3 regions of the Dietzia lutea genome follow, and region 1 is predicted to be linked to each of the others. Evidence: predicted binding sites of a transcription regulator. Region 1 holds the regulator's gene; each other region holds the start of a gene.
What was found. The regulator LexA, encoded in region 1, represses DNA repair genes until DNA is damaged. The targets are predictions, from matches to a motif close to CGAACANNTGTTCG.
Positions count from the first base shown of each region.

Region 2: A6035_RS14485 (HNH endonuclease signature motif containing protein) is a predicted target of LexA. The motif match lies at 2,558-2,571, and genes of this name have one in related genera.
Region 3: A6035_RS14865 (DUF222 domain-containing protein) is a predicted target of LexA. The motif match lies at 2,198-2,211, and genes of this name have one in related genera.

Region 1 is NZ_CP015449.1:1,898,437-1,908,504, forward strand. Features, by position in the region: gene A6035_RS08640 (potassium channel family protein) at 1-13, shown strand, start outside; gene A6035_RS08645 (potassium channel family protein) at 102-761, shown strand; gene A6035_RS08650 (hypothetical protein) at 736-1,491, opposite strand; gene A6035_RS08655 (hypothetical protein) at 1,541-1,729, shown strand; gene hrpA (ATP-dependent RNA helicase HrpA) at 1,780-5,694, shown strand; gene nrdR (transcriptional regulator NrdR) at 5,782-6,237, opposite strand; gene A6035_RS08670 (hypothetical protein) at 6,349-6,798, opposite strand; gene lexA (transcriptional repressor LexA) at 7,027-7,695, shown strand; gene hflX (GTPase HflX) at 7,767-9,218, opposite strand; gene dapF (diaminopimelate epimerase) at 9,233-10,068, opposite strand, start outside.
Region 2 is NZ_CP015449.1:3,155,664-3,165,731, forward strand. Features, by position in the region: gene A6035_RS14475 (alkaline phosphatase D family protein) at 1-221, shown strand, start outside; gene A6035_RS14480 (Rv0361 family membrane protein) at 340-927, shown strand; gene A6035_RS14485 (HNH endonuclease signature motif containing protein) at 942-2,525, opposite strand; gene fbaA (class II fructose-bisphosphate aldolase) at 2,735-3,772, opposite strand; gene A6035_RS14495 (MsnO8 family LLM class oxidoreductase) at 3,983-4,978, opposite strand; gene A6035_RS18305 (hypothetical protein) at 5,045-5,218, opposite strand; gene A6035_RS14500 (helix-turn-helix domain-containing protein) at 5,215-5,427, opposite strand; gene A6035_RS14505 (DUF2975 domain-containing protein) at 5,427-5,906, opposite strand; gene A6035_RS14510 (TrmH family RNA methyltransferase) at 5,938-6,630, opposite strand; gene A6035_RS14515 (SDR family oxidoreductase) at 6,627-7,478, opposite strand; gene A6035_RS14520 (lysoplasmalogenase family protein) at 7,475-8,245, opposite strand; gene pyrE (orotate phosphoribosyltransferase) at 8,252-8,809, opposite strand; gene A6035_RS14530 (hypothetical protein) at 9,367-10,068, opposite strand, start outside.
Region 3 is NZ_CP015449.1:3,240,295-3,250,362, reverse strand. Features, by position in the region: gene A6035_RS14870 (NYN domain-containing protein) at 1-486, shown strand, start outside; gene A6035_RS18845 (hypothetical protein) at 500-835, opposite strand; gene A6035_RS14865 (DUF222 domain-containing protein) at 859-2,139, opposite strand; gene A6035_RS14860 (SRPBCC domain-containing protein) at 2,322-2,816, opposite strand; gene A6035_RS14855 (alpha/beta hydrolase) at 2,852-4,093, opposite strand; gene A6035_RS14850 (PspA/IM30 family protein) at 4,133-5,095, opposite strand; gene A6035_RS14845 (hypothetical protein) at 5,142-6,593, opposite strand; gene A6035_RS14840 (hypothetical protein) at 7,013-7,807, shown strand; gene A6035_RS14835 (NUDIX hydrolase) at 7,890-8,417, shown strand; gene A6035_RS14830 (hypothetical protein) at 8,450-9,076, shown strand; gene A6035_RS14825 (copper chaperone PCu(A)C) at 9,148-9,705, shown strand; gene A6035_RS14820 (Dyp-type peroxidase) at 9,698-10,068, shown strand, end outside.

The DNA.
Region 1 (10,068 bases):
CTCCGATGCCTGACCCGACACCCGATCCCGCGGTCGACGACTACGCCGACGGCTCCGGCCTGCTCGCCGAGGCCCCGTCCCGGGCGTTCCGGACGAGCTCGATGCGGGTCGTCGTCGCCGGCGCGGGCGTCGTCGGACGGTCCATCGCCCGCGAGCTCCTCGCGGGCGGCCACACGGTGACCCTGATCGACAAGCGTTCCAGCGTGTTCTCCTCCGACCCGGTCGAGGACGCCGACCAGCAGGTCGGGGACGCGTGCGAGCTCAGCGTCCTCGAGCGGCTCCGCATCGAGGAGGCCGACGTCGTCGTCGCCGCGACCGGGGACGACAAGGCTAATCTCGTGGTGAGCCTGCTCGCCAAGACCGAGTTCGCCGTCACCCGCGTCGTGGCCCGGGTCAACGACCCCCGCAACGAGTGGCTCTTCGACGACCGCTGGGGGGTCGACGTGGCGGTCTCCACCCCCCGACTGATCGTCTCGGTCGTCGAGGAGGCGGTGTCCGTCGGCGACGTCGTCCGGCTCATGACGCTGCGTCGCGGGGGCGCGAACCTCGTCAGCGTGACCCTGCCCCCGCAGACCCCGCTGGCCGGACGCCCCGTGTCCCGCGTGCGGATCCCCCGCGACGCCGCCCTCGTGGCGATCCTGCGCGGTGGGCGGGTGATCGTCCCCGAACCCGATGTGCCCTTCGAGCCCGGTGACGAACTGCTCGTGGTGGCCCCCGAAGCGGTCGAGGCCGACGTCAGCGAGGCGATCCTGGGCGGTTGACCGTCACGGCGATCTCCCGCCCGTAGCCCCAGCCCGGCGCAAGGGGCAGGTCGTCCCCGCTCCAGAACCTCCCCGGGTCGTACCAACTGGCGTCCCCGGCGGGCCGGAGCACGCCCATCGCCTCCAGGGTCAGGCCCACGACCTCCGCGCAGTAGGCCGCCTCCATACGCATCGCGGGACCGGGCGAGACCCGCCCGCGCCGCGGGAGCAGGCCCCGGAGCCCACCGCCCACCTCGTCGTCGTTCCCCGACACCGCCCCCGGACCGGCCGCGACGCCGCCCGGCGACTGTCGGCCGCGCGACGCCCAGCGTCCCCGCGCCCACCGCGCGGTGAGGCGCCCCGCCGACGGGAACGACACGCCGTCCAGGCGCGCGATCGTCTCCAACAGCGCCTCCTCCTGCACCGTCCCGACCTCCGGCGAGATCTGCCGGAACCACGCCCGCTGCGCGTACGGGCCCGTCCACTGACGCACCGCTGCCTCGAGGTCGTGCAGCTGCACCCCACGCTGGCGGCGGCCCGTCCACACGTCCGGCAACGCCCTGCCCATCTCCGCGTGCCACATCAGGGGCGGCATGTCCTCGAGCACCACCGCGACCCCCACGTGGTTGACCGGCGCGTTGGTCAACGTCTGGATCAGCCGGTCCGCCGTCGTCCGGCCGCGGAACAGCCACAGGTCCCCGGTGCGCGTACGGTCGGCCGCCGCGGCCAGAGGCACGGTGTCGATGTCCATGGTGCGATCCTGCCAGGGCGGCCGGGCCGGTCGGCCTAGGCTCGAGCACATGGCTCCCCGGGGACGGCAGTGGTTCAAGATGATCGGCGCGGCGGGACTGGCGGGTGTCGCGGCCTCCGGGATCCTCGCCGCCCGGTCCGAACGGCGCCGCCGCTCCTATGAGCCGGACGAGATCCGCGAACGACTCCACGAGCGCTACACGCGTATCCAGGCCCGGCGCGACGCCGCCGGCGACTGACGACGCCGTCCGGCCGACCCGGCCCGGGTGCCGATATCCTGGCGGGCACCATGCCGTCGTCCACCTCAGCCCCACCCGAGCTCCGCCGGGCCCGCCACGATCTGCTCGTCCGGCTCGACGAGGTCGGCACCCTCGACGCGCACCGGCTCCGCCCCCGGATCCGCCGGGCCCGCGCCGACCAGCTCGACGACCTCACCCGCCGCGTCGACGAGGCCGCCGAGCGCATCCGGCGGCGCGCCGAGGCGATCCCCGTCCCCGAATACCCCGAGCAGCTCCCCGTCAGCGCGCGTAAGGACGAGATCGCCGAGGCCATCCGCGAGAACCAGGTGGTCGTGATCGCCGGCGAGACCGGCTCGGGCAAGACCACCCAGATCCCCAAGATCTGCCTCGAGCTCGGGCGCGGCGTGCGCGGCGTGATCGGCCACACCCAACCGCGGCGCCTCGCCGCCCGCTCCGTGGCCGAGCGGATCGCCGACGAACTCGGCGTGGAGATCGGCGGTCCCGTCGGCTCCGCAGTGCGCTTCGACGACCGCACCGGACCCGACACCTCGGTCAAGCTCATGACCGACGGCGTCCTGCTCGCGGAGATCCGCCGCGACCGGCTGCTCCGCGCCTACGACACGATCATCATCGACGAGGCCCACGAACGAAGCCTCAACATCGACTTCCTCCTCGGCTACCTCAAGCAGATCCTCCCGCGGCGCCCGGACCTCAAGCTCGTCATCACCTCCGCGACCATCGACCCCGAGCGGTTCGCCCGCCACTTCGCGGGACCCGACGGGCGCCCCGCCCCGGTCATCGAGGTCTCCGGACGCACCTACCCCGTGGAGATCCGATACCGACCGCTCCAGGTCGAGCACGGGGACCGGGTGATCGACCTGGACCCCCTCGACGCGCTCGCCGACGCCGTGGCGGAGCTGCTGCGCGAGGACGACGGCGACGTCCTGGTATTCCTGTCCGGCGAGCGCGAGATCCGGGACGCCGAGGAGGTGCTGCGAGGGCGGAAGTTCCCGCGCACGGAGATCTTCCCGCTGTTCGCGCGCCTCACCGCCGCCGAACAGCAGCGCGCCTTCCGCGCCCACTCCACCCGGCGCGTCGTGCTGTCCACCAACATCGCCGAGACCTCGGTGACCGTCCCGGGCATCCGCTACGTGGTGGACACCGGACAGGCGCGCATCTCGCGGTACTCGACCCGGACCAAGGTCCAGCGGCTGCCGATCGAGCCGGTCTCGCAGGCCTCCGCCGCGCAGCGCGCGGGCCGCTGCGGCCGCGTCGCCGACGGCATCTGCATCCGCCTGTACTCGGAGGAGGACTTCGAGGCACGGCCCGAGTTCACCGACCCCGAGATCCTGCGCACCAACCTCGCCTCGGTCATCTTGTCGATGGCGGATCTCGACCTCGGTCCCGTCGACGACTTCCCCTTCGTCGAGCCGCCGGACCGCAAGGCGGTCCGCGACGGCATGACCCTCCTCACCGAGCTGGGGGCGCTGAGGGTCGACGACGACGAGCGCCCGCACCTGACCGAGGTGGGCCGCGACATGGCCGCGCTCCCCCTCGACCCCCGACTGGCCCGGATGGTGGTGGAGGGCCACCGCAACGGGGCGCTGGGCGACGTGCTCGTGGTGGTCGCCGCCCTCACCGTGCAGGACGTCCGGGAGCGGCCCGCGGAGGAGCGGGACAAGGCCGACCAGCTCCATCGCCGCTTCACCGACAAGACGTCCGATTTCCTGGGCTACCTCAACCTGTGGCGCTACCTCACCGAGCAGCGCCGCGAACTCTCCGGCAGCGCGTTCCGCAAGATGTGCCGCGCGGAGTACCTGCACTGGCTCCGCATCCGCGAATGGCAGGACCTCAACGCCCAGCTGCGGAGCATGTGCCGCGAACGCGGCTGGCACCCGCCGTCCGGCCAGGCGTCCGAGGACGACCTGCACAAGGCGATCCTCACCGGCCTGCTCACCAACGTCGGCATGCGCGACGAGGACGCCCGCGAGTTCCGGGGCACCCGCGGCATCCGCTTCCAGATCTTCCCCGGCTCGGACCTGGCCCGGAAGCCACCCCGGTGGGTCATGGCGTCCGAGCTCGTGGAGACCTCACGGCTGTGGGCCCGCGACGTGGCGCGCATCGACCCCGCGTGGATCGAGCAGCTCGGCGGCCACCTCACCCGCACCCAGTACTCCGAGCCGCACTGGTCGGACGCCCGCGGCGCCGCCATGGCCTACGAGAAGGTCCTCCTGCTGGGCCTGACGGTCGTGGAGGCGCGCCGCGTGCTGCTGTCCCGGGTGGACGCTCCCCTGGCCCGCGAAATGCTCGTCCGTCACGGGATCGTCGAGGGGCGCCTCGACACGCGGGTCCCGGTCATCCGGGAGAACGCCGAGGCCGTGGCGCAGGCCAGGGAGTTGGAGACCCGCAGCCGTCGACGCGACCTGGTGATCGACGACGAGGCCCTGGTCGCCTTCTACCTCGACCGGCTCCCCGCCGACATCACCTCCGGCCGTCACCTGGACTCGTGGTGGAAGAAGCGCGGCCACCGCGACCCGGACTCGATCCGGCTGACCCCCGCCGACATCCGCACCTCGGAAGCCGCCCCCGACGCGGGTGACTTCCCGCCGTTCTGGCAGCAGGGCGACCGACGATTCGAGCTGCGCTACGAGTTCGACCCGGGCGTCGCCGCCGACGGCATCACCGTCCGGATCCCGCTGCCCCAGCTGTCCTCGGTGACCACCGCCGGTTTCGAGTGGTTGGTCCCCGGGCTGCGCGAAGAGCTCTACACGGAGATGCTGCGCACCCTCCCCAAGTACCTCCGGCGGCTCTGCTCGCCGCCCGCGGAATACGCCGCCCTGCTCGCCCGCGACGTCACCCCGCGCTCGGCCCCGCTTCCGGTGGCCCTGGCGCAGGCGCTCTCCGCCCGGATCGGGACGACGGTCGACCCCCGCGAGTTCGACCCCACGCAGCTCCCCGATCACCTGCGGGTGCGTTTCGAGGTGGTCGACGGCGAGACGGTCGTCGCGTCCGGCACCGACCTCGCAGCGCTGCGGACGCGACTGCGGGACAAGGTGCGCGAGACCCTCAACACCCGGCTCGTGCCGGACGACGGGCCATTCCGGCAGTGGAGTGCCGACACCATCGGCGATCTCCCCCCGTCGGTTACCGGCACGGTGGACGGTGTGGAGGTGACGGTCTACCCCGCCCTGCGCGTCGATGCGGACGGCATCCACCGGGTCGCGTGCGCGACGGAGGAGGAACGCCGGACCAGGCAGGCGTCAGCGGTGCTCACGCTCATCTCGTCCGACCTCGTCTCCGCCTCCTCGATCCTGCGCGGTCGCCCGGTCGAGCAGCGACTGGCCCTGACCCAGTACCCGCACGGGGGCGTCGAGGCACTGGTCTCCGACGCCGCCCTGGCGGCGTGTGGCCGGATCATCGCCCGGCGTAAGGGCGTGCCGGTGTTGACGGTGGCGGAGTTCGGCGAGTTACGGGACGCCGCCAGGGCGGAGGTGCCGGGGGCCGTGGCGTCGGCGATCTCGGCGGTCGTGCCCGCGTTGGTGGCGGCGCGGGAGGTGTCCGTGCGTGTGGCGGAGGCCCCGGCCGAGGTCGCCGAGGCGGTGGCCCCGTCGCTGGAGTTCCTCGTGGGTAAGGGTTTTCTGGCCCGGCATCCGGTCGACGTGCTGCCGCACCTGGAGCGGCACGTGAAGGCGGTCGGTGTCCGACTCGACCTGGCGGAGAAGTCCCCTGCCCGGCATCGGGAACTGACGGCCCGGTTGGCGCGGTCGGAGGAGACCGTCGAGGAGGCGTGCGCGGCTCTGCGACGTCGGCCCGGCGGCGCGCGCTCGTCGCGCGAGCTGCGGTGGTTGCTGGCCGAATACAGAGTGGGACTGTTCGCCCAGTCCCTCGGTACGTCCCGTCCGGTCTCGGCCGAGCGCATCGACAAGGCGGTGGCGTCCGCGCTCGCACCCCGCGCCCGGCGTTGACCGTCCGGCGGCCGGAGGTCCTACCACTGGTGTGAGCAGCGGCCTGCCATCGGCGCGGGCCGGCGGGTCAGCGGCTCGCGCGGCGGATCACAGGGTCGCGCGGCGGTCCCTGAGCGCGATGATCTCGCGTTCGAAATCGTCGGCCGAACTGAACTGCTTGTAGACGGAGGCGAAGCGTAGGTAGCCCACCTCGTCGAGGTCCTGGAGGGGGCCGAGGATCGCGAGACCGATCTCGTGGGCGGGCACCTCGGACGCGCCGCGTGCGCGGACGGTGTCCTCGACCTGCTGGGCGAGGCGCCGAAGGGCGTCCTCATCGATGGACCGGCCCTGGCAGGCCCGGCGAACTCCCCGGACCACTTTGTCGCGACTGAAGGCCTCGGTGACGCCGTTGCGTTTGAGGACCGTCAGCAGTGGCGTCTCGAGCGTCGTGAAGCGGTGCCCGCACTCCGGGCACTCCCGCCGGCGCCGGATGGCCTGACCCTCGTCGACCGATCGTGAGTCGATCACCCGGGAGTCCTCGTTGTGGCATGTAGGGCAGTACATTCCCGTGTGGCCCTTCGTCGACCGGACTTCACGCCTCCCAGGACGTAGACCACGGGACGCGGGGACGATTGACCATCGTCCCCGACTCATTCTAGGAGGCCGGTGTGCCGGTCACGCGTAGGCGGGCCCGCCGAGGAACGCCACGGCCAGGAGCATGAGAACCCCGAAGGCGATGCCGCAGGCCAGGAGTGCCCAGGCGGGCACGTCATCGACGACACGGGTCGGGGCCGGCGACTCAACGCGGCAGGCGCGCACACGGTCGGACGCCACCGGGCGGGCCTGGACGATCCGCCGCGGAGCCGACGTCCGCGAGGTCGCCGGCGCGTGAGCGACGACCCGGTCGGTGGAGGCGCCGTGGATGGGCGAGGCGGAGTCGCGACGGCCCACCGGCCGCGCGCCGGGTCGGGTCCCGGAACGCCCGCGGGCCTGTCGGTCCCCGGCCCGGCCGGCGTGCGGGCGGACACCGTCCGCACGCTGGGCGGGGGCGCGGTGCTCCGCCGCGCAGATCTCGGTCCACCCCACGGTGGAGTCGGTGTGCGAGTGCATCTCCAGAATGGTCATGTCCACTCCCTGCTCGATACGGTGTGCGAAGAGGATTCGCACAATCGTGTGGATTTCTGTGTACCTATGTTCGAATACCGATACGCCTAGAGTTGTATCACGCGACTCCGACACGGTCACCATTCCGCGACGAAGTTCTTCGAACGTGTGTGTGGCGCTCCCCGCTCAGGGGCGATAGGGTGTACACAGATGACGACGTCGAACATCCATTCGCCGAAGGGACCCGAGATGCCGAAGCCCGACTTCGACTCACTGACAGACCGCCAGAAGAGTGTGCTGCTGCACATCCACGACACGGTCAAGGAGCGCGGCTATCCGCCGAGCATCCGCGAGATCGGGGACGCCGTGGGCCTGCAGTCGACGTCGTCTGTAGCGCATCAGCTGCGGACCCTGGAGAAGAAGGGGTTCCTGACCCGGGATCCGCACAAGCCGCGGGCTGTCGACGTCCACGGGGTGCCCGGGCAGAAGACCCGGGGGCGCCGCTCCCCCACCAGCGAGGTCCGACGGCCGAGTGGAGCGGTCGAGCCCGTCTACGTCCCGGTCCTCGGTCGGATCGCGGCGGGTGGCCCCATTCTCGCCGAGCAGGCCGTGGAGGAGGTCTTCCCGCTCCCGACCGATCTCGTGGGGTCCGGGGACCTCTTCATGCTCAGGGTCGTCGGTGAGTCGATGATCGACGCGGCGATCTGCGACGGGGACTACGTCGTGGTGCGGCGGCAGAACGTCGCGGACAACGGCGAGATCGTCGCCGCGATGATCGACGGCGAGGCGACCGTGAAGACCTTCCGCAAGGACTCCACCGGGGTCTGGCTCCTGCCCCACAACCCGTCCTTCAGTCCCATCCCGGGCGAGCACGCCACGATTCTGGGCAAGGTCGTCACGGTGTTCCGCAAACTCTGAACACCGCCCTGCGACGACGACGCCGCCTGCCCCGTGATCGGGTCAGGCGGCGTCGTCGTCGCAGGGACCGGTCAGGCGGCCCCGTCGCGTGTGCCGCTGTCCGAGACGAATTCGCCGAGCTCACCGGCCACCGAGGCGGGAAGCCGCACCACCAGGCGCGTACCGCGGTCGGTGTGCTCCTCCTCGACCACCGCACCCTCGGTGTGGACCCGTGCGACCACGTCACCACGGGTGTACGGGACCTCGAGAGTCAGCTCCATGTCTCCGGAGGCCACGATCTGCATGATCCGTTCGAGCAACTCGTCGACGCCCTGCCCGGTGGCTGCTGAGACGAAGACCGCGTCCGGCAGGGCGTGGTGCAGCTCGGTGAGCACCACCGGATCGGCCGCGTCGATCTTGTTGATGACCACCAACTCGCGAGGTCGTTCGGCGTTCTGCTCCTCCACAACCTCGTTGATCACCTTGCGGACGGCCTCGATCTGACGAAGGGGGAACGCGTCCGAACCGTCCACCACGTGGAGCAACAGCTCGGAGTCGACCACCTCCTCCAGCGTGGACCGGAACGCCTCGACCAACTGCGTGGGCAGGTGCCGGACGAAGCCGACCGTGTCGGTGAACACGACCGGCCGCCCGTCGGGAAGGTCGGCGCGGCGGGTGGTGGGATCGAGTGTGGCGAACAGCGCGTTCTGCACGAGGACGCCGGCGCCGGTGATCCGGTTCAACAGGCTCGACTTCCCGGCGTTGGTGTATCCGGCGATCGCGATCGACGGAACGGGCGTGGCGCGCCTGCGGTAGCGCTTGGTGTCGCGGGACTGCTTCATGCCCTTGATGTCGCGACGCAGCCGGGCCATGCGCTCGCGGATACGGCGTCTGTCCGTCTCGATCTTCGTCTCACCGGGGCCACGCAGGCCGACGCCGCCATTGCTGCCGGCCCGGCCACCCGCCTGTCGGGAGAGCGACTCACCCCACCCGCGGAGGCGGGGGAGCATGTATTCCATCTGTGCGAGGGAGACCTGCGCCTTGCCCTCGCGGCTGGTCGCGTGCTGAGCGAAGATGTCGAGGATCAACGCCGTCCGGTCGATGACCTTGACGTTGATCGCCTTCTCCAGCGCGAGGAGCTGACCCGGGGTGAGCTCGCCGTCGCAGATCACGGTGTCGGCACCCGTCGCGGCGATGACGTCCTTGAGGACGCTCACCTTTCCGGAGCCGATGAAGGTCGCCGCGTCCGGCTTGTCGCGGCGTTGGATGAGAGCGTCGCAGACCTCGGAGCCGGCCGTCTCGGCGAGCTGGGCGAGCTCCGCCATCGCGGCGTCCGCCTGGGCTGCGGACCCTTCGGTCCACACGCCCACCAGTACGACCCGCTCCAGGCGGAGCTGGCGGTACTCGGCGTCGTTGACGTCCTGGAGTTCGGTGGACAGACCCGCCACCCGGCGCAGCGAGGATCTCTCCTCGAGCTGCAGTTCGCCGATGGATGGATCGAGGTCGCGTGTCGGCCGCTCGGCGGCCGTGTGATCAATAGTCATTCCCCTGCATCATCTCACATCGGGGCTGTGTGTGTCGCGTGCACGGCCGTGTGATATGCCCCGCCGTGGTACCGGCCGCTCGCGACGAGCGCGGACGGGCCGATGAGAGTCGAACCGCCGTCGGTCAGATGTACCTTGACCTCCCCGCCGGGGACCGCCACGACGACGTCTCCGGTGCCGCGTCCGGCGTCGGCCAGAGCGGCGACCGCCGTCGCCACGATGCCGGTCCCGCATGACATCGTCTCCCCCGCTCCCCGCTCGTGCACGCGCATGGTCACCCGCCCCTCGGACAGGGGCGTGGCGATCTCCACGTTGACGCCGTGTGGGAAGAAATCGCGGTCGAAGGTCGGGGCGTCGCCGACCGGCAAGGCGGCCAGAGTCGCGGCGTCCAGCCCGGGCACGATGCAGGCCAGATGGGGGTTGCCCATGTCGACGGCCACGCCCGCGAAGGTGCGGCCACCGAGCTCGGCCGAGGAGAGTCCGAGCAGCCGCGGCTCCCCCATGTCGACCCGGACGACGGCGTCGTCGCCGGAGTGGGACACGATCGTCGCGGGCCGCGGCCCGGAACGCGTGCCGATGGCGATCGTTCCGGTGTCGGCCCGGTGCGTGGCCACCAGCGCGTGGGCGAATACCCGGACCCCGTTTCCGCACATCTCGGCGATCGAACCGTCCGCGTTGCGGTAGTCCATGAACCAGTCCGCGCGGTCGACCCCGTTCGGGAGCGCGGGAAGAACCCCGCGATCGACTAGGGCACCGGCGGTGGCGATCCGGAGGATTCCGTCGGCACCGATGCCGCCGCGTCGGTCGCAGAGCGCGCGGACCAGCGTCTCGTCGAGGTCGAGCTCGGCGT
Region 2 (10,068 bases), 1.3 Mb from region 1:
AGACCGCACAGGCGGCACTCTCCCAGCTCAACCGACACGTGCGCTGTGTGGATCTGGACCGCCACGGCTTTACGGTGGTCGAGTTCACCACCGACTACGCGCACGCCGACTTCTGGGCGGTCGTCGCTCGCGAGGAGCCGAACAGCGGCGCGTATCCGCTGGCCAGCTGGCGCAGTCGCCATGGCACGGACCAGCTGGAGCCCGTCGGTCCGCTTCCCTGATCCGTTGACGGGGCTGCCGGGCTCCGCCCTGCACCCGCCGAGTCACAGGTTGGTCCGCTACGGTGGCGGGTCGACGCGGCCCGTCCGGGGCCGACGACGGGTGTATCGGGAGTAGTGGATGACGACGAGCCAGCAGCCGCCCGCCGGGGAGCCGACCCCCGGAGGACGACCGGGCGGTGGCCCGAAGGGTGGGGCACGTCCGTCGGGTGACGGGCGGGTCGGTCGCCCGGGCCGGGGTGGTGTGCTCGCGGCGGTGGCCGTGGTGGCGCTGGTCGTGGTCGCCGCGGTCGCGTGGGCGTTCCTGGCCGGGCCGTTGTCGTCGTCGGCGCGGGCCGAGCGGGCTGTGGCCGAGACGCTGGAGCAGATGAGCTCGGCGGAGTCGTTCGACGAGTTCAACAGTCATATGTGCGCGGAGAACCGGGTCCCGCAGGAGCTGGTGGACACGATCACCGCGTCGAGCGAGGCGACGGGGCCTGATCTCGATTCGATGTTCCGCGAGTCGATCGCGGGGTCGTTCCCGCAGGATCTCGAGGTGACCGGGGTCGAGATCGCCGACGGCGGCGCGGAGGCGATGGCGACGGTCGAATCCGAGTCGGACGGTTCCGTTCCGGAGCAGGTGCGGATGCGCGACGAGGACGGCGCCTGGAAGCTGTGCCAGCCCGGCGTCGGAATGGGCTCGGTGCCCGAGGACCAGCAGCCGGGCTGATCGGGTCTGCCTGGTCACGCCGGCCGCCCTGGGCGTTCTGGCGACGTCGACTGCTCCGGCCTGTCGCCGCGGGAGGTGGCGCGCAGGGTGCCTTCGACGCCGGGCGGGTTGGTGAGGTGGCCGTCGTCGGCGATGAGTCGGTCGAGGTGTTGGTGCCAGCGGTGGTCGAGGATGCGGTCGCGGGCCTGGGCCAGGGGGCCATGGGGTCTGGTGTGGTGTTCGTGTCCGGTTTCGGTGATGATGGTCAGCTCGCCGAGGGGTCCTGCCCGGTAGGCGCAGTGGCCGAAGGTTCTCTCCCGGTGGTGTTTTCGGCACAGGCACACCAGGTTCCACTCGGCGGTCGGCCCGCCCAGGTCGGGACGCTGGTGGTCGAAGGCGATGACATGGTCGATCTCACAGTCGTGGGCGTCGACCGTGCAGCCGGGGTGGCGGCAGGTGCCGTCGCGTAGCCGGATCCGTTCGGCCAGGGCCGGGCTGATGCGGTACTTCAGCGCGGCGTCGGGGGTGTCCTCGGTGCCGGGTTGCGGGTCGAGCAGTTCGAACCGGACTTTCGCGTCGCCGCCGGAGAGCAGTTCCTCGCAGAGCCAGTCGAAGCTGGCGTAGGCGCCAGTGACGAACTCCACGCGGTTGGGCAGGCCCTGGGCGATGCTGTCGATCACCGAGATCCGCACCGGTTGGTCGGTGCCCCACGAGGCCCCCAGCGGCGCACCACCGCCATCGGTGTCGGCGGCGGTGGCGGTCGCGCCTGCGGTGGCCGGGTCGGCCGCACTGTTGTCGGCCGGGTGGTCGGGTGGGGGGTCTGCGATGTCGGTGGTGTTGGGGTCGCCGAGTGCGACCAGGGCGTCGGCGCGTAGTTGGTCGCGGGTGCGGGGGTGGCCGGTCTCGGCGGCGGCGCGGGCGGCGGCGTCGATGCGGCGGCGCAGTTTCTCGGCGTCCCCGGAGGGCAGGTGGGCCCACATGCTGGTCATGCCGTCGCGTTCGGGGCGGAACCGCACGGTACGCTTGTCGGCGGCCGCGTCGACGGCGTCGCCGGCGCCTTGGGGGTCGTGGCGTTCGCGGGAGGCGTCGACGGTGGTGTCCAGGGCGGTGCGGCTGGGTCGGTGACCGCCGGCCAGGTCACGGGCCAGGCGGGCCACGACATCGGATTCGACGCCGCCGATGATGTCGTCGGGGATCGAGGCCAGGCGGCAGGCGGCGTCGATGGCCAACTGCTCGGGCAGCAGCCCCCGCTCGACGGCCTCGCGCAGGCGGGGCAGGCGGGTGTGGATCTGCACGCCGGCGGTGACCAGGTGGCGGGCGTGCCAGCCGGTCATCGCCAGTGCCGCGGCGAGGTGGTGGCGGGCCCGGTCGGCCGGATCCAGGCGGGCATGCGCGGGACGGGCATCGGCGCCCGGCTCGCCGTGGGCGGCCTCGTCCAGGGACTTGAAGCTCTCGACCAGCAGGTGCGCGGCATGCAGCCGAGTGGCTCCCGCCAGGTTCTGCGCCAGCGTCACCGACCGCGCCACCTCGCTCAGCGCGGACGCGTCCAACAACTCCAACGGCTCGTCCACCGCGCGCAGCGCGCCGAGACCGAACGCCCTCGTCGTCGTCGTATCCAACCCCGTCACCCCCGCCCGCGTCGCAGCTCTATCGAACTTGTGATCGATTCTACTGCCGCTACCAGGCCCGCACAAGCGTTCGACACAGCCGCCCCTCAACATGCCCGCAGACGACAGCGGCGCCCCTCCCACACGGGAGGGGCGCCGCTGACCGGGCCAACCGGGCATACCGGGCCGAACGTGCCTGGCGAGCCAACCGACTAAGGGCGTCAGGCGCCCTTGGACTTGCCCGCCGACTTCAGGTCGTTGCACGCCTCGACCACGCGCTCGGACATGGCCTGCTCGGCCTTCTTGAGGTAGGAGCGGGGGTCGTAGGTCTTCTTGTTGCCGACGTCGCCGTCGACCTTGAGCACGCCGTCGTAGTTGCTGAACATGTGCGCGGCGATGGGCCGGGTGAAGGCGTACTGCGTGTCGGTGTCGACGTTCATCTTGATGACGCCGTAGCTCAGCGCCTCCTCGATCTCGCTCTTCGCCGAGCCCGAACCGCCGTGGAAGACGAAGTCGAACGGCAGGTCGCCCTCGTTCAGACCCAGCTTCTCGACCGCGACCTCCTGGCCCATCTTGAGGACCTCGGGCTTGAGCTTGACGTTGCCCGGCTTGTAGACGCCGTGGACGTTGCCGAAGGTGGCGGCCAGCAGGTAGCGCTGGCCGGTGTTGCCGGCGCCGAGCGCGTCGATGGTCGCCTCGAAGTCCTCACGCGTGGTGTAGAGCTTCTCGTTGATCTCGTTCTCGACACCGTCCTCCTCGCCGCCGACGACGCCGATCTCGATCTCGAGGATCTGCTTGGCCTTGGCCGTCTTCTCGAGGAGCTCCTTGGCGATCTCGAGGTTGCGGTCGAGCGGCGTGGCCGAGCCGTCCCACATGTGCGACTGGAACAGCGGGTTCTCGCCGCGGTCCACGCGCTCCTGGGAGATCTCGATGAGCGGGCGGACGAAGCCGTCCAGCTTGTCCTCGGGGCAGTGGTCGGTGTGCAGCGCCACGAGGACGTCGTACTTGGCCGCCACCACGTGGGCGAACTCGGCCAGGGCCACCGCGCCGGTGACCATGTCCTTGAGGTTCAGGCCGGAGCCGAACTCGGAGCCACCGGTGGAGAACTGGATGATGCCGTCGGAACCCGCGTCCGCGAAGCCCTTGATGGCGGCGTTGATGGTCTCCGAGGAGGTGCAGTTGATCGCGGGGTACGCGAAACCCTCCCGGCGGGCTCGGTCGAGCATGTCCTTGTACTGTTCGGGAGTTGCGATGGGCATGTGGTCTCCTCCGGTGGTTCAGTTCTGGTGCGGATGGCCTCGGCCGGGGCGCCGGCGCCGTTGTGACGGCGGGCGCACCCCACCAGACTAGGCCAGCCCCACCGCGCCCACCCGGGAGCCGCGCGGCGCCGCCCTCGACAGGGCGGGGACGACTCCCTCGACGAGGCGGGGCGGGGCCGCCCGGCAGCCGCGCCGCGCCGGCCGGAGCGGTCACCCCGGGAGAAGTCCCGCGAACGCCGCGTCGGCCCGCGCGAGCGCGTCCCGGTCGTAGGTCGACGTCGCCGCCATGATCTCATCGGCGCCCGTGCGCTCGACGAGAGCGGCGATCTCCCCGGCCACCTTCTCCGCGTCTCCGTGGACGGCGGTGCCCATCCACTCCTCCATCCGCCGGAGCTGCTGGGGCCGGAACTTCCGGTCCAGGATCTCCCCGACCGGCAGCAGAGGTCCGAACGCGCCGGTCTCGCGTGACTCGGCCATCGCCCACGACTCCGGAAGCAGCAACTCCCGTGCGGCGTCGGTCGAGTCGGCGATCATCACCTCGAGGCTCACCACGACATAGGGCTCGGAGGCGGCCCCGCCCGGCCGGAACGACTCCCGGTAGCGCTCCAACGGCGTCGGGTCGGCCAGCAGGCGCGGGCCGCCGACGACGACCGGCAGGCCGGCGCGGGCGGCGACCTCCAGGCCGCGACCGGTGGCCAGCACGAACATCGGTGGCGGGTCCTCCACCACCGGCAGCGCGGTGACGGGGCCGCGGCCGTGGAGGAAGTCCCGCACGGCGGTGATGTCGCGGTCGAACGCGTCGGTGTCGTACTCGCTCACACCGAGCGCCTCGCGGACCGGGGCGGTGAAGCCGAGCGACCGGCCGACGCCGAGGTCGATGCGGCCCGGGTGCATGGCCTCGAGCATGGCGAACTGCTCGGCCACGACCAGCGGGCGGTGATTGGGCAGCATCACCCCGCCCGAGCCGAGCCTGATGCGCGCCGTGCGGGCGGCGGCGGCCGCGATGAGAAGCGGCGGGCTGCCGCTCGCGATGCCGGGGACGGCGTGGTGCTCGGCGGTCCAGTACCGGTGCAGGCCCAGCTCGTCGGCGTGCTCGGCGCGGCGCAGCGTCGCCTCGATCGCCTCTACGTGGGACTCACCGTCGCGGGTCCGGGACCTGGCCAACACGGACAGTCGGAGCGAATCCGGCAGAGCGATGGGGGCCACGACCCCACCGTAGCGGCGTCCGCCACACGGGCGGTCCCGCGTGCTGCCGGGTCCGGCCGCCCGGGATCATGCTCCCCGCCATCGGAGCGCGACGACCGTCGCGCCGATGACCACGAGGACGCCGATCCCCTGCAGCCCCGGGGAATCGTCGGCCTCGCCGAGCACGATCGCCGCCCCGCCCAGCGCGAGCAGCGCCAGGACGCCGACCAGGACCGCCAGGAACACCACCGCGTTCCTCATTCCTCGTCCTCCACCCATTCCAGCAGGTCACCGGGCTGACACTCGAGCACCCGGCACATGGCTTCGAGCGTGCTGAACCGCACCGCCTTGGCCCGCCCGTTCTTCAGCACCGACACGTTGGCGGGCGTCAGGCCCACCTTCTCGGCGAACTCGCCGACGCTCATCTTGCGCCTGGCGAGTTCCACGTCGATCCGCACGACGATCGGCATCAGACCACCGTGTCCATCTCGGAGCGCAGGCCGGTGGCCTGCCGGAGGAGGGCGCGCATGACGACCATGAGCAGCGCCGCGACGGTGATGATGACGACGACGACGAAGAGCAGCAGCGGCAGGCCGGGGTCATCCGCCGTGAATCCGACCAGGGCGAGCACCACCACGAGCATGGCCCAGGCGGCGACGATCGCCCCGAGGATCACGTCGACCCACTTCAGGGAGGCGTCGGTGAAGATGCGGTCGGATTCGACGAGGGACAGCAGTTTCCACGTGGCCACCACCACGACCTGGATGCACACCACCCAGTAGATGGACACGGCCGTGAGCGGCCACCGCAGGTGCGCGGACCCGGGGTTCGTCTCGGCCATGTGGGCGAACTGCCCCGGCAGCGACATCACCTCCAGCAGGAGGAGCACGGCGAACAGCACCACGAGGAAGATCCGGAGCGGCAGGACCGCCCGCCTTTCGATGTTCATACACCGACTATGGACCGAAACCTATCGAGAATCAATAGGCAGCGTGCTCCCGGATCCAGGCGTGCATGGCGATGCCGGCGGCGACGCCCGCGTTGATCGAGCGGGTCGAGCCGAACTGGGCGATCGAGACCGTGCGGGCCGCGCGCAGGCGGGCGTCGTCGCTCACGCCTGGACCCTCCTGGCCGAACAGCAGGACGCACTCGCGCGGCAGGCTCACCGCCTCGAGCGGCTCGGCGCCGGGGAGATTGTCGACGGCGACGACCGGCAGCCCCTCGGTCGCGGCCCATTCCATGAGGGCGCCGACGTCGTCGTGGTGCCGCAGGTGCTGGTAGCGGTCGGTCACCATGGCGCCGCGGCGGTTCCAGCGGCGGCGGCCCACGATGTGCACCTCGGCCGCCAGGAAGGCGTTGGCCGTGCGCACGACGGTGCCGATGTTGGCGTCGTGGCCGAAGTTCTCGATCGCCACGTGGAACGGGTGCCGGCGCGTGTCGAGGTCGGCGACGATCGCCTCGCGCCGCCAGTAGCGGTAGCGGTCGACGACGTTGCGGCGGTCGCCGGCGTCGAGCAGCTCGGGGTCCCAGGTCTCGCCCGTCGGGCGGGGCTCGCCGGGGTGCTCGACCTCCCACGGGCCCACGCCGACCACGCCGTCGCCCCACTCGGTCGGCCCGGGCGCGGGCTCGCCGGGTTCCGCCGGCCCGGGCGCGGGCTCGCCGGCCTCCGTCACGAGGTGAGGCGCTTGTTGGTCAGCCGGGTGAGGCGTCCCGGCGCGACCTGCGACGCGAGGTACATCGCGGTGGCCTGCGTGCCGACCGGGCGGTGGACCTCGCGGCCAAACGCTCCGCGGATCCGGCCGAGCAGGCCGCGCGGCGTGCGGCGGGTCTGCTCGGCGAGGTCGAGGATCTCGCCGGCGACGTCGCCCTCGGTCAGACGGACGCCCATGTTGCGCATGCCCGCGGTGTCGACGCCGGAGAGCATCTCGGTACCCACGTAGAGCGGCCACACCGAGCACACGCGGATCCCGTGCCGGGACCACTCCAGGTCGAGCGCCTCGGTGATGCCGCGGACGGCGAACTTGGTGGCCGAGTAGGTGGCCATCTCGGCCTGGCCGTAGATCGCCGACGCCGAGCACAGGTTGACCACGGTTGGCGCAGACGACGCCTGCAGGTACGGGAAGGCCGCGCGACAGCCGTAGAGCACGCCCTTGACGTTGACGTCGACCAGCGCCGAGTCCTTCTCGTAGCTCGCGTCCATGAACGGCGTGCCGTACAACAGCCCGGCGTTGTTGACCAGCACGTCCAGCGCCCCGCCGCTGCGGCCGGTGAGCTCGGCGAGCGCGGCCTCCCACGCGGCGGGGTCGGTGACGTCGAGCGCGCCGGTGACGAACCGGTCGTCGCCCTCGGCCCATGCGCACGGCTGCAGGTCGTACGCGCCGACGAGGTAACCGGCGTCGGCGAACCGGCGGGCCGTGGCCTCACCGATCCCCCGCCCGGCGCCGGTCACGAGGACGGTGCGCACGGCCGCTCCCGCGGCCCCGCCCGCAGCCCCGCCTTCCGAGCCCGGCCCGGCGCTCACGCCCGGCTCCCGGCGTGGCGGGCCGCGGCGGCGGTGCCCGTGAGCAGCAGCAGCGCGGCGGTGGCGTAGGTGTCGATCACGCCGACGTCCAGGGCGCGGGCCGGCACCGTGCCGCCCTTCACCGTGCGGCGAGCGAGGATGAGCGAGTCGCTGAGCAGGAACACCGGGCCGGCCATCGACAGCACCGACGCGGCCCGGCCGTGCGAACGGTCGACCGAGGTCGCGAGCGCCGACAGTGTCGCGAGCAGCCCGCCGTACGCGGCCAGCGGCGCGTTCTCCCGCCCCTCGGACAGCAGCACCGCGGCGGCCGCCCCGGCGACCACTCCGTGTACGGCCGACTGCACCGGCTTGAACCGCAGGCCCGAGCGCAGCATGAGCGCGCCCAGCGTGAGGTGGCCGGTCGCGAACGCCGCCGCCCCCGCGGCCAGCCTGCCCACGTCCCGGCTGGCGTGACCGCCGCCGAGCATGAGGATGACATCGCCCGTCGTGTACGCCGCCCCGGTCGCCGACAGCAGCGCGGTGTCGACCGCCGAGAGCGGTGGACCGTCCCGCAGCGCGATCGCCAGCGCCGCCGGCACGAAGAGCGGCTTGCACAGCTTCTCCAGCGCGCCGATGCCGGTGGCCTTGGCGATCTCCGTCCCCGCGGCCGCCGCGAGGAACGCCGGCCCCTCCGGGCGGGAGCTGCCCGTGAGCACGCCCACGCGCTCCGTCAGCGCCTGCCGCACGCGGTCGAGGGCGGACCTCGTCGTCGTCGTCTTGTTCGTCACCTCAGGTCACTCCAATCCCAGGTCGGTCAGGCCCAGCAACGCCCGGTACTCCACGCCCTCGGCGCGGATCACGTCGTCGGCGCCGGTCGCGCGGTCCACCACGGTGGCCACGCCTACGACCTGAGCGCCCGCCTCGCGCAGGGCGGCGACGGCGGTCAGCGGCGAGTTGCCGGTGGTGGTGGTGTCCTCGACGACGAGGACCCGTCGGCCCACGATGTCGGGGCCCTCGATGCGGCGCTGCATGCCGTGCTTCTTGGCCTCCTTGCGCACCACGAAGGCGTCGATCGGGCGACCGGGCGCGTGCATGATCGCCGTGGCCACCGGGTCCGCGCCCAGGGTGAGCCCGCCGACGGCGTCGAAGTCCCAGTCCGCGGTGAGCTCGCGCAGCAGGCGCCCGATGAGCGGCGAGGCCTCGTGGTGCAGGGTCGCTCGGCGCAGGTCCACGTAGTAGTCGGCCTCCCGCCCCGACGAGAGGGTGACACGGCCGTGGACGACGGCGAGGTCGGCCACCAATTCGGCCAGGCGTGCCCGTGCCGTTGCGTCGACTGTACTGCTGGCGGGCATCTGGCTCCTTAGAGTCGGCGATTCATACGACGGCGGGCCTAGCCCGTCCGCGACTGACTGTAGTCCGGCCCCCACCGCCGCACGGGTGGTCGACGGAGGCAGAACGGCCACCTGGGTTCGGCGACGCCTTGGAAACGAGAGTCGGCCGGCGGTCGCAGCTTGTCCGTGTGACCGAACTCAACCTGTCGCGGACTCGGGCCCCGCCGGTGTTGTTCGGCGAGTTCGCCGCCACGCTGGCGGAGATCGGCAACTCGCTGACCTGGCAGGGCGATAACGCTCGGACGGACCGCATCGCGACCCATCGCTACATCGTCGAACTTGAGACCGTTCGCGTCGACTACGACCAGTGGGCCGGCTCCGAGTCTGTCACGGCGACCGACAATTGGTCCACTGTCCAAGGCGCTTCCCGACCCGGGACCGGTGCGATCGACGCGGGATCTCGCACCGGCTCTCCGCAGAGAAATCCTTTCATCTCCGTGCGCTACCCACACGACCAAGAGGGCCCGTCCGCTCAGCGAGCGTGGAGGGAACCTTCGGCGTGGGCGCGAGCCCGTACCTCAGTCCCGGATATCAGGCGGCAACTGAAGGCGTGCGGTCTGCTCCGCATCCGGGTCCACACCGGGTCGCTCGCGGCCGGCGGATTGGGGATCGTCCGACTCGCGCACCGCCTCACCAGAGGAGACGCCGTCGACACCCTGCTCGCCATCAGCAGCCGGATCCCCGTCGGTATCCGCGCGGCGGTGGCGGTGTCGGCCGCCCGACGGGGCGGCACCCATCTTGGCCGCGAGCTCAGCTACCGAGAGTCGACCGGTGTCCTCGCCCGACGCCGCGTCGGCGAGGCCAGGACCGTGACGGCCCCCGGACGTCGGGGCCAAGTCCGAGCCGCCGTCTATCCGGGCGGCGTCGAAGCGCTTGACCTCGTCACGGATCTCGTCCTCGTCGTCCTCCGAGCCGAGCGGCTTGATGCCGGCACTGCCTGTGACCGCGCCCGCGGCCAGCGGCGGGACCGAGGCGTCCTCCGGGTAGGCCTGCCCGACGCCGCGGGTCGGACGCGACAAGGGAGGCCTCGGTGCCAGGTGATCGGCCGCGACGTCGCCGCGCGACGGGACCGGACCCGACGGCTCCAAGATCTGGGCGAAGGGATCGGGCTCCTCGACGACGGGTTCCGCGGCGACATCGGGACCGTCTGTGGCCTCGGGACCGTCGGCCTCGGGTCCGTCTGTGGCATCGGTGGCGGCGATGCCCGTGGCGGCCTCGGT
Region 3 (10,068 bases), 1.3 Mb from region 1:
GTTTCGCGGCCGGAGGAGTCATCTGCGGTCACGCCTGCTGACCTGGCGCCCAAACCGGGCCCGACGCCGCAGGCTTCGCCTTCGCCCGCCGATCACGCCGGGTCGGTCCAGAAGTCCTCGGCCGCGGGTGGGCCGGCGAACGGGTCTTCGCGGCCGAACCCGTCGATGATGGCCCCTCACCGTCGCCCGCTGCGGTCCAAGTTCGTGCCGCTGCCCGAGGAGGTGTGGACCTCCTCCGGTGAGCAGACACCCTTCGACGTCGGGCAGCAGTACGCCACCTGGTGGTACGAGCAGGCTGCGACCGAGGCTCAGCGCGACGAGGCCCACCTGCTGTCCGGCGGGGTGCTCCCCCCGGCTATCGACCGTCCGCTCCTGCAGTTCGCCTGCCAGATGCTCAACGAGTTCACTCTGACCGAGGCGCAGCGCGTCCGACTGCGCGACGGATTCCACGAAGGGATTCGCGCGGTTCTTCTCAAGCACCGCTGACAGCCCTCGCCCTCTAGAAGGGCGGTGTGTCGGTGTCGGTGGTGGGGTGGCTGGTTGTGGGTGGTGGTGTGGTGGTGTTGGCGGCGCGTTCGGCGGCCAGGCGTCGGGCGCGTCGGAGCCAGTGGGTGGCTTGTGGTCGGGGGTCGAGCCAGGGCCGGCGGGGTGGGGCGCTGGTCGCTTTTGGTTCGGGTTCGGGTTCGGGTTCGCGTTGGCGCCAGCGGGCCAGGGGTCCGGTGGGGTGGGTGGTCAGGGTGTGGCCGGTGTCGGTGGTCACGGTCAGGGTGCCGTCGGGGGCGAGGTGGTAGTGCCAGCCGTGGAAGGTTTTAAAGCGGTGGTGTTGGCGGCACATGATGGCGAGGTTGGCTTCGATGGTCAGGCCGCCGTTGTCGGGGTCGGTGTGGTTGAAGGGTCGGATGTGGTCGATGTCGCAGTCCTGGGCGGGTACGGAGCAGCCGGGGTGCGGCAGGTGCCGTCGCGTAGGCGGATGCGGTGGGCCAGTTCGGTGCTGATGCGGTAGCGGCGGGCTGTGGTGGGGGCGTCGGCGGTGCCGGGTTCGGTGTGGGGCACGGTGATGGTGGCGCCGACGCTGCGGGACAGCAGTTCGATGAGGGCCTCGATGGTGGCCGGGCCGCCGCGGGGGAGGTAGACCTCGGGTTCACCGTCGGGGCCCAGGGGTGCGAGCACGGTGATGGTGGGGCGGACCTGGGTCGCCGGGCGGCGGGCTCCGGCCCGCGCGCCATCGCGTGTGCCGGTCTGCACGTCGGCGGGTGTGTCTGCCGTGGCGTCGCCGCGGGTGAGGTCGCCGGGCTGGTCGGCTGTGTCGGTGGGGTCGGAGTCGAGGAAGGCGGCGACGAGGGCGTCGGCGCGTAGTTCGTCGATGCTGCGGATGTACTCGGCGTCGAGGGTGTCGGTGCCTGCGCGGGCGGCCTGCAGGCGGGCCTGTTTGTCGCGGGTGGCCTGCTCGGTGGCGGCGCGGTGCAGGACCTCGTAGACGGTGGAGGCTTCGGCGGCGGTCAGGTGGGCTGTGAGGTCGGCCATGCCGTCGGTGCCGCGGCGGAGGCGGATGTGGCGTTCGCGGGTGGCGGCGGCGCGGCGGGCGCGGACGCCGGCGGGGTCGTGATCGGTGATGATGCGGTCGAGGGTGCCCAGGATGGCCTCGCGTCCGGGGCGTGTGCTGGCGGCGATGGCGGCCATGAGCCAGTCGATGACCTCGCGTTGGACGGCGCCGCGGTGGGCCGAGTCCACGGTGCGCATCTGGCGGGCGAGCAGGGTGGCGGTGTCCTCGTCGAGGCGGCCGGTTTCCATGGCCTCGACCAGGGTGGGGAAGCGGGTGATCAGGGTGCGAGCCCGGGTGAGCAGGGTGCGGGCACGGTTGTTGTGCACGCCGTAGGCGGCGACGATCTCGGCGCAGGCGATGTGGAAGGGGTCGATGACGGCGTGTTCGGGTGTGAGGTCGACCTGCGGGTCGTATCCGGCGGCCAGGTCGCGTCGTTCCTGCTCGTCCTCGCAGACGGTGTAGAGGTGGTAGCAGGCCCGGAGGCGGGCGGCGGCGGCGATGTTCTCGGCGTAGAGGGCCTGCACGGCGGCGGCGCCGGCCGCGGCGATGGCGGGACAGTCGACGGAGCCGCCCGGGTGCGACTGTGCTCGCGTCATCGGCCGTGCCCGCCCCCTCGCGTGTGTGGGTGTGATCGCCGCCCGACCGGGCGACTATCGCTCGTGTGTTCGATCAAGTGAACACTAGCAACCCACTACGACACGATGGGGTTCCAACTCGTCTACCCGTGGCGAGAGGGCAAGGGGTGCCGGGCGGTGAGGGCGCGCCGGGCGGTGAGGGACTAGCCGCCGAGAAGCTCCCGGTAGTGCGCGGCCAGGCCGGGGTGGTAGTCGGGGCTGAAGTCGAGCGCCTCCGGATCCCGGCCCGCCTCGGCCTCGACCAACCGGTCCAGATAGAAATCCCACCCGGGACCGATGTCGGACGCGGACTGGGCGTCTGCGATGTCCTGTTCCAGGGAGACGACGACCTCGTCGTCGTCGCCCTCGATCCGTACGGTGACCACCCACCCGTCCGGACCGAGTCTCAGGACGAGGAGTTCGGGCGCCTCGCACCGCACCACCTCGACGGTCTCGGACGGCGCGCCCTCCTCGGCCGACATGGTCATCTCGATGGTGCCGCTCGCCGGATCGCCCGACCATGTGCCGATCCACCGCGCGGTGCGCGTCGGGTCGGTGACGGCCGCCCACGCCTGCTCGCGGGACAGCGACAGGCGGCGTGGGAACACCACCGCACCCGTCGGGGACAGGTATCCGGAGGCCGTGGGCGTGGTCGACATGGCGACTCCTCGCTGGTGGAGGGCGCGTGCGGCGGTCAGCGCAGCGCCGGCATCAGCGTATCGCGCATCGGGGCCACGAAACGGCCGAAGTTGTCCCAGTTGTGCAACCCCGTGGGCAGGTAGTCGATGCGTGCGTCGATGCCGAGCTCGTCGAGTCGCCGGTCCATCTCCACGGTGCAGGCGTGGGTGGCCATCTCCAGGCCCGCACCCTGCGTGAACCGCAGCAGGTCGCGGCCGTTGCGGTCCCACTCGGTGGCATCGGGCATGCCGGTTGCCGTGGCGAAGTACAGAGCCTTGCCCGCTAGCTCGTCGGCGTTGAGCAGACCGTCGTTCTCGAGGTAGTCGGGGTCGGTGCGCGGGCCCCACATGTTGGCGATGTTGCCGCCGCGGGTCTCGGCGACGATCTTGGCGAGGATGAACCCGAGGTCGTCGCGTGCGGTGTAGCAGCCGGCGATCGCGCCCACGGCGTCGTACAGGTCGGGGCGCCGCTCGGCGATGGTCACCGCGCTCGCCGCGCCCATCGACAGTCCGGCCATGCCGCGCTTGCCGGTGAAGGGCAGGGGTTCGACGTTCAAGTGGCCGGGCTGTGTGTCGGCCTCGAGCAGCGGCGGCAGCTCGTCGGTGAGGAAAGTCTGCCACTTGTTGCGGCTGAGAACCGGGTCGTCCCGCTGCCAGTCGGCGTGGAGAGAGCCGTCGGCGCGTGCGGGCATGACGAGCGTGACGTGCTCGCCGGCGAAGGTCCGCTCGACGCCGCCCGGGAGGAGCCAACCGCTGGGCGAAGGCGAGTCCACGCCGTCGAGCAGGTAGAGCATGGGCGCCGGCGCGTCCGAGGCCGGGCGCCAGATCTCCACCGGCAGCACGCGGTTCATCGACTCGGAGGCGACCCACCAGCGCTCGAACCGGGGGTCGCCGCCGGCGACCAGCGGATCACCGATCTCCACCCGGCGAACCTCGGAGACGGTGACGGGCTCGGACTCCATCCCGATAGGCGGGGTGGCCGACGTGTTCTGCGAGCCCGTGCCCAGCGGAGGGAGGGTGCCCGAGCCCACCAGCGAATCCGTGCCGGTGGAGCCCGTCGAACCGACGGTCGCCGAGCCGGCGGCCGCGCTCGAGGGGTCGACACTGCCTCCGAGGGAGCCCATCACCGAGCCGATGTCCGGCGTCGAGCCGCCCGGCAGCGACTGCGCGGCGGCGGGCGCGACCGCGCCTCCGACGAGGGCGGCGGCGAGGGCCGGGACCAGGAGTGGGAGGGCGTGGGAACGGCGGAGTCTGCGCACCGATCAACGATAGATCGCGGATCCGGTCCGCGGGGGACGTTACTCCCTGGTGTCGCGGGGCAACGTCGGCCCCGAGAGGTCTTCGGGGCCCGGCTGATCGGTGGCCTCGTCGGGGTTGCGCGGGGCCTCGGGGTCCGCCTGCTCGGGCGCGCCGGCCGGATCGGCCGGATCGCCCTGGCCGGGCTGCTCGCCCGAGGCGCCGGCCTGTCCGCCCGAGGCGCCGGCCTGGCCGCCACCGTCCGTCAGCTGACGATCGGCGCCCGCATCGGACCCGGACGCCAGGCCCATCGACGCGCGGATCTGCTCGAGCTTCGACTTGCCCTCTGACTCCCGGGTGAAGGCGGCGGCGTCGAGCTGGGCGGTGGACGGGGCACCGGTGGCCTCGGCGAGCTCCTGCTTGCCGAGCGCGGTGGTGTAGCGGCCCTCGATCTTGGCGCGGATCTCGTCGAATGTCGGGGAGTTGCCGCCGCCGGCGCCTTGCAACGAGGCCATGGACTCGGTGGAGCGGTGCTGCATCTCGGCCTGAGTGGCCTGCAGCAGCAGCTGGTCCTCCTGCGCGAGCGTTTCACGCAGCCGCTGCTCGGACTCCTTGACCGCCTGCTTGGCCTGCTCGGCGGCCTGGACCGCCTGGCCGTGGAGCTGGCGGGTGTTCTCCAGGTCCTGCTCCAGCGCCACGAGGCGGCCGGCGAGCTGCTCGGCCTGGTCGTCGAACTGCTGGGCCCGGGCGGTGTCGCCCTCGGCGCGCGCCTGCTCGGCGACCTGCAGGGTCTGACGGATCTGGCCCTGCACCTCGTCGAGTTGGCGCGCCTTGGTGCCCATGGCGATCTCGAGCTGCTTGGCGTTGCCGATCACCGCGGCGGCCTGGTCGGAGACCGACTCGTGCTGCTGGCGGGCGTTGTTCATGGCCTGGTGGACGAGCACCTTCGGGTCCGCGTTGTCGTCGACCGACTTGTCCAGCGAGGCCTTGAGGTAGTTCCAGCCCTTGGCGAAGGGATTCGGCATTGCGGCGTCCTTAGGTCTCTCGGCGTTGATACGGTGCGGCGTGCTCCTACCTCTTGACGGTACCGATCAGCGCGGCCACCGGCAGGGCTGTCCGGGGAAGGTAGGGCTGACGCCACAATCCGCCGGATGCGGCGCCGGACGACTCGTGCTGCCACTGCACGTCGACCTGCGGGCGACCCACGTGAAGGTCGTGGACCAGCAGCGCCGCGAGCAGGGCGGAGGAGGTGTCGGGCTCGAAGATCTCGATGCCGAAGGCGTAGGCGCCCTTGTAGGTGCTGGCGAGGATCTTGTTCTTGGTGACCGAGTAGGTGTCGGTGGCGGGCGCGACGTTGACGGAGACGGTGTGGCCGTCGGCGAACGCGGTGGTGGCGCGCCAGCGCTGGACGCGCTTGGCGAGGGTGTAGTTGGGGCCCTGCTGGGGGACCAGTGCGTCGTGGACGGCGGGGCCCTGACCTGCGGGATAGTTGCGACAGAACAGCTTGTGGCGGGTCAGCGCGCCGACGACCCGCTTGATGTCGGTGATCTTCCGGGACGCCAGCGCGGCCGCGGCGGCGTCGCGGACCTCGGCGGGGACGACGAACGTGTCCATCGGCGTGGCGAGGTAGGCCAGCGCGGTGGCGGTGTTGTCGCCGAGGAGGTCGACGACGAGGGCGTCGGCCGCGGACGAGAGCTGGACGTGGGTTCCACCGTCCGCGTAGAAGTAGCTGCCCACGGTGAGCGGGGCGGGCGCGGCGGCTCGGGCCCACGCGGCCAGTTCGGGGAGCTGGGTGAGCAGGTCGATCCCGGGGCGCCCGTCGGCGTCGGTGGGGATGTGCAGGCGACCGGCGAAGGTGGAGGCCTCGGCGCGGAAGCGGTCCCACGCGGGGCTCGACGGCAGGTCGACGCCCAGCACGTCGGCGCCCCACCGCAGGAGTCGGCGGGCGGGCCCCATCTCGGAGCCCAGGCCCAAGACGAGCATGGCGCGGCCGGGGAGTGAGAGCCAGTCGGGGTTGTCCTGGACGAGTTTCAGTGCGTCGGCGCAGCTGGGTTCGATGACGCCGGCCGCGACCCACCTGTCGAGGCGGGCGCGGAGGAGGTCGCCGGTCAGTTCCTCGCCGCGGAAGGGGATGGAGAGCTCGCGGACGGGGGTCGCCGTGCCCTGGATGGTCTCGGTTCCGGGCGTGGACGTGGGGGTGACGACGGCGAGGTAGTCCTTCATCGGGGTCTCCACCAGTTGGCCGTCCGCTTCTTGCACGCCGACCATCCGGGACTGCAGTGAGTCGAGCGCTGCTCGTGCGACGCCGTCCCAGGCCGCCGGGTCGGAGACTCCGACCCGCACGAGCTCGGTGAAGGGTTCGATGTAGCCCTTGCGCCAGTCCTTGATGCTGTGCACGCGTTCGGCTGCGGACGGGTCGACGGTGGCGAGTGCGTCGGCGACGACCTCTTTGGCCAGTCGACCGGTCGAGCGGTTCCCGGCGGAATCGGTGGGGAAGAGGACTCCGGTCGTACTCGGTGCCATGACGCTCCTGGTTGTTGGGGACAACACGAGGTTAACCTCAAGTTTGTCGATTTTGGGCGCCGTGTGTCGACCGGCGGGGGAATCCGCCCAAGGCACGAGCGGAAGAAAGTTCGTTTAACTTTGGGGCTGCCATCGTGGTTTCATTAAAGAAAGCCAATTGTGCGGGCTCACCATAAGGTGTGGTGGGCGGCCGACAAGCCCTGCATGAGCGCGTTCTGGCCAACTGAATTGCGTGGCTGGACAACTGCTGCATCTTGGACCAGTTCTCCGCCGGGTGCCGATGCTGTGTAACAGGCCCGAGGTTTCTGTCGACAAGCTGAGCGTACGATCCAATTGCGGGTGGTTCAAGCCACCCGCTGGACCGGCGAGGAGGGGATCCGAAGCGCCGGGCCGTCAACGACTACAGGAAGGCAATTCCTATGAAGAACGCAAAGCGGATGATGGCCGTTATCGCGGCCTCCGGCCTCGTGCTCGGCGCCATGCCGGGTATCGCCAACGCGCAGAGTGCCGAGCTCGGCCTCAACCTCGGCGGGGGCCTTGGTTCTTCCGGTGCCGGTGCCGGCGGCGGCCTGGACCTCGGAGCCGCCCTCGGTTCCACCGCTCCGGCTACGCCGGCCAGCGGCTCGCTGGCTGACTTCGGTTCGGCGGCCGAGGGCGAGACCGGTGGGGACGCGGCCAGCGGCTCGCTGGCTGACTTCGGTTCGGCGGCCGAGGGCGAGACCGGTGGGGACGCGGCCAGCGGCTCGCTGGCTGACTTCGGTTCGGCGGCCGAGGGCGAGACCGGTGGGGACGCGGCCAGCGGCTCGCTGGCTGACTTCGGTTCGGCGGCCGAGGGTGAGACCGGTGGGGACGCGACCAGCGGCTCGCTGGCTGACTTCGGTTCGGCGGCCGAGGGTGAGACCGGTGGGGACGTCGCTACGGGTTCCCTGGGCAGCATCACCGGCTCCCTCGACCCGGAGGAGGGCGACGACTTCGACTTCGCCGGTTCGCTGGAGGGTCTGTTCGACTTCGAGTCCGGTTCGGCGGGCTCTGCGGACGAGACCACTCCGGTCGATCCGCCCGCGACGCCCGCCCCCGGTGCCGGCGGCTCCGTCGCCGATCTGAACCTCGACACCGAGACCCTCCTCGCGCTCGGCTCGCTCGCCGGCGCCGGCATCGCGATCGGTATCGCCGTTAACGGTGGCATCGAGCTCCCGGCCCTGCCGACTCTCTGATACCTGCCCGAACCATGATCCCCGCCGACCGTGTGGTCGGCGGGGATCGCTGCATTTCCCGGGTCTGGATACGCTTTCCGTCATGACCATCCCGGACTTCGTCCTCGAGCTCCGCCGCCACGTGGGGACCACTCCGCTCTGGCTGGCCGGCGCCACCGCCGTGATCCGCGACGCCGCCGGCGAACGGATCCTGCTCGTCCGACGCAGCGACAACGGATGGTGGACCCCCGTCACCGGCATCGTCGATCCTGGGGAGCACCCGGCCCACACCGCGGTCCGGGAAGCGCGCGAAGAGGCCGCCGTCGACATTCGCGTCGACCGCCTCGCCTCCCTCGGTGTCTCCCGAATGGTCACCTACTCCAACGGCGACCGAGCGCAGTACATCGACCACACCTTCGCGTGCACCTACCTCGGGGGCGAGCCGCACCCCGCAGACGGCGAGAACACCGACGTCCGCTGGTTCGCGGTCGACGGCCTTCCCGAGATGAGCGCCCACATGCTCGCGCGCATCGACGCGGGCCTGGCCGACGAGGAGCGCACCCGACTGGCGACCACCACCGAGGGCACGGCCGCGGAGGGCACGACCGCAGAGGGCGCCGCCGCCGGATAGGTCCTGTCGTAGGGCCAGCCTAGAATCGGATTATGTCCGCCGACCGCCTGCGCGCCGAGGTCCCACCCGCGGTGACCGCGGTCGTAGGAACCGTGGTCGCACTGGTCAGCGGCGTGTTCGGCATCAGCGCCCACGGCCTGGCCGCCGGTGCCGCGGCGGGCCCGCCCACGTCGGGGCAGATTCTCATGGTCGCGGCCGCCAGCGCCGGTGTCGGTGCGGTCACCGCGGCCCTCGCCCGGCATCGATCCCCGGTCCTCACCTCTGCGGGCGGCCTCATCGCGGGCCAGGGGATCGTCCACCTCGTGCTGGCCTCCGGGCACTCGCACGGCGCGGCCGGTCCGCTCGGTCACCACGCGACGGACCCGGCGGCCGTGCGTGCGGCGATGGACGGCGTCGGCCTCGACTCGGCGGCCTCCGCGTCGGCGCTGTTCACCCCGTCGATGCTGGGCGCCCACCTGGCCGCGATCGCGACCACGCTCGCGCTCGTGGCGATCCTGACCGGGACGCTGTCCTGGCTGGCGGCCCGGGTGTTGCCCACTCCCGTGACGGCTCATCTCGTCGTCGTCGCCCGGCTCCTGGCCTCCTACGACGCCGACGTCCCGCGCGGACGGTACCTCCGGGCCCGCGGGGGGACCCGGGCTCCGCCCGTGGCCGTGTGATCTCACCTGTTCACGCCCCGGCGCGCCGCATGCCGCCGGGCAAACACACACGCCACCAAGGACTCACACCCATGCGTACCCACACCCGTGCCGCCTTCGCGGCGGCCACCGCCCTCGCGCTCGCCCTCACCGCCGCCTGCGGCGCCGACGACGCCGCCACCGCCGACGACACCGCCGCGGAGAACGGCGCCACCACCGTGAACTTCGACGACGGCTGGGCCAAGGCCACCGACACCGAGATGTCCGGCGTCTTCGGCACCATCCGCAACCCCGGCGACACCGACCTGCACCTCACCGGCGTCGACGGCGAACTCGGCGGCAGCACCGAACTGCACGAGACCGTCCCCGGCGGCAGCGGCATGATGATGCAGGAGCGGGAAGACGGCTTCGTCATTCCCGCCGGCGGCGAGCTCATCCTGGAGCCCGGCGGCAACCACATCATGTTCATGGGCCTCGAGGAGCCCATCACCACCGGGCAGCAGATCACGCTGACCCTCGAGTTCGACGGCGCCGAGCAGGACGTCACCGTCTTCGCCCGCGACTTCCAGGGCGGCGAGGAGGAGTACGTCGGCGGCGAGCACGGAGGCTCGGGCCACGAGGCGGACGGAGGCATGAACCACGATGGCTGACCAGGCCCGACGCGGTCTGCTTCGGCGCGGCCTGTCCCGGCGGTCCGTGCTCACCGGCGGCGTCGCGGCCGTGGTGGGTGGCGGCGTCGTCGGGGGAGCCGCGGGCTACGCGGGGCGGGGTGTCGTCGACGACGACGAGGCGATCGCCGACTGGAAGACGGTCGCCGACTCGCGGGTCGTGGGGACCACCACGGAACCGTTCCACGGCCCGCGCCAGTCCGGCATCACCACGGCACCGCAATCACACGCGGCGTTCGTGGCGTTCGACATCGTCCCGGGAGCGACGCGCACCGAGATCCAGGGCGTTCTGCGTGCCTGGTCCCAGGACGCCGCTCGCCTCACCCAGGGGCGGGGCGGCCTGGC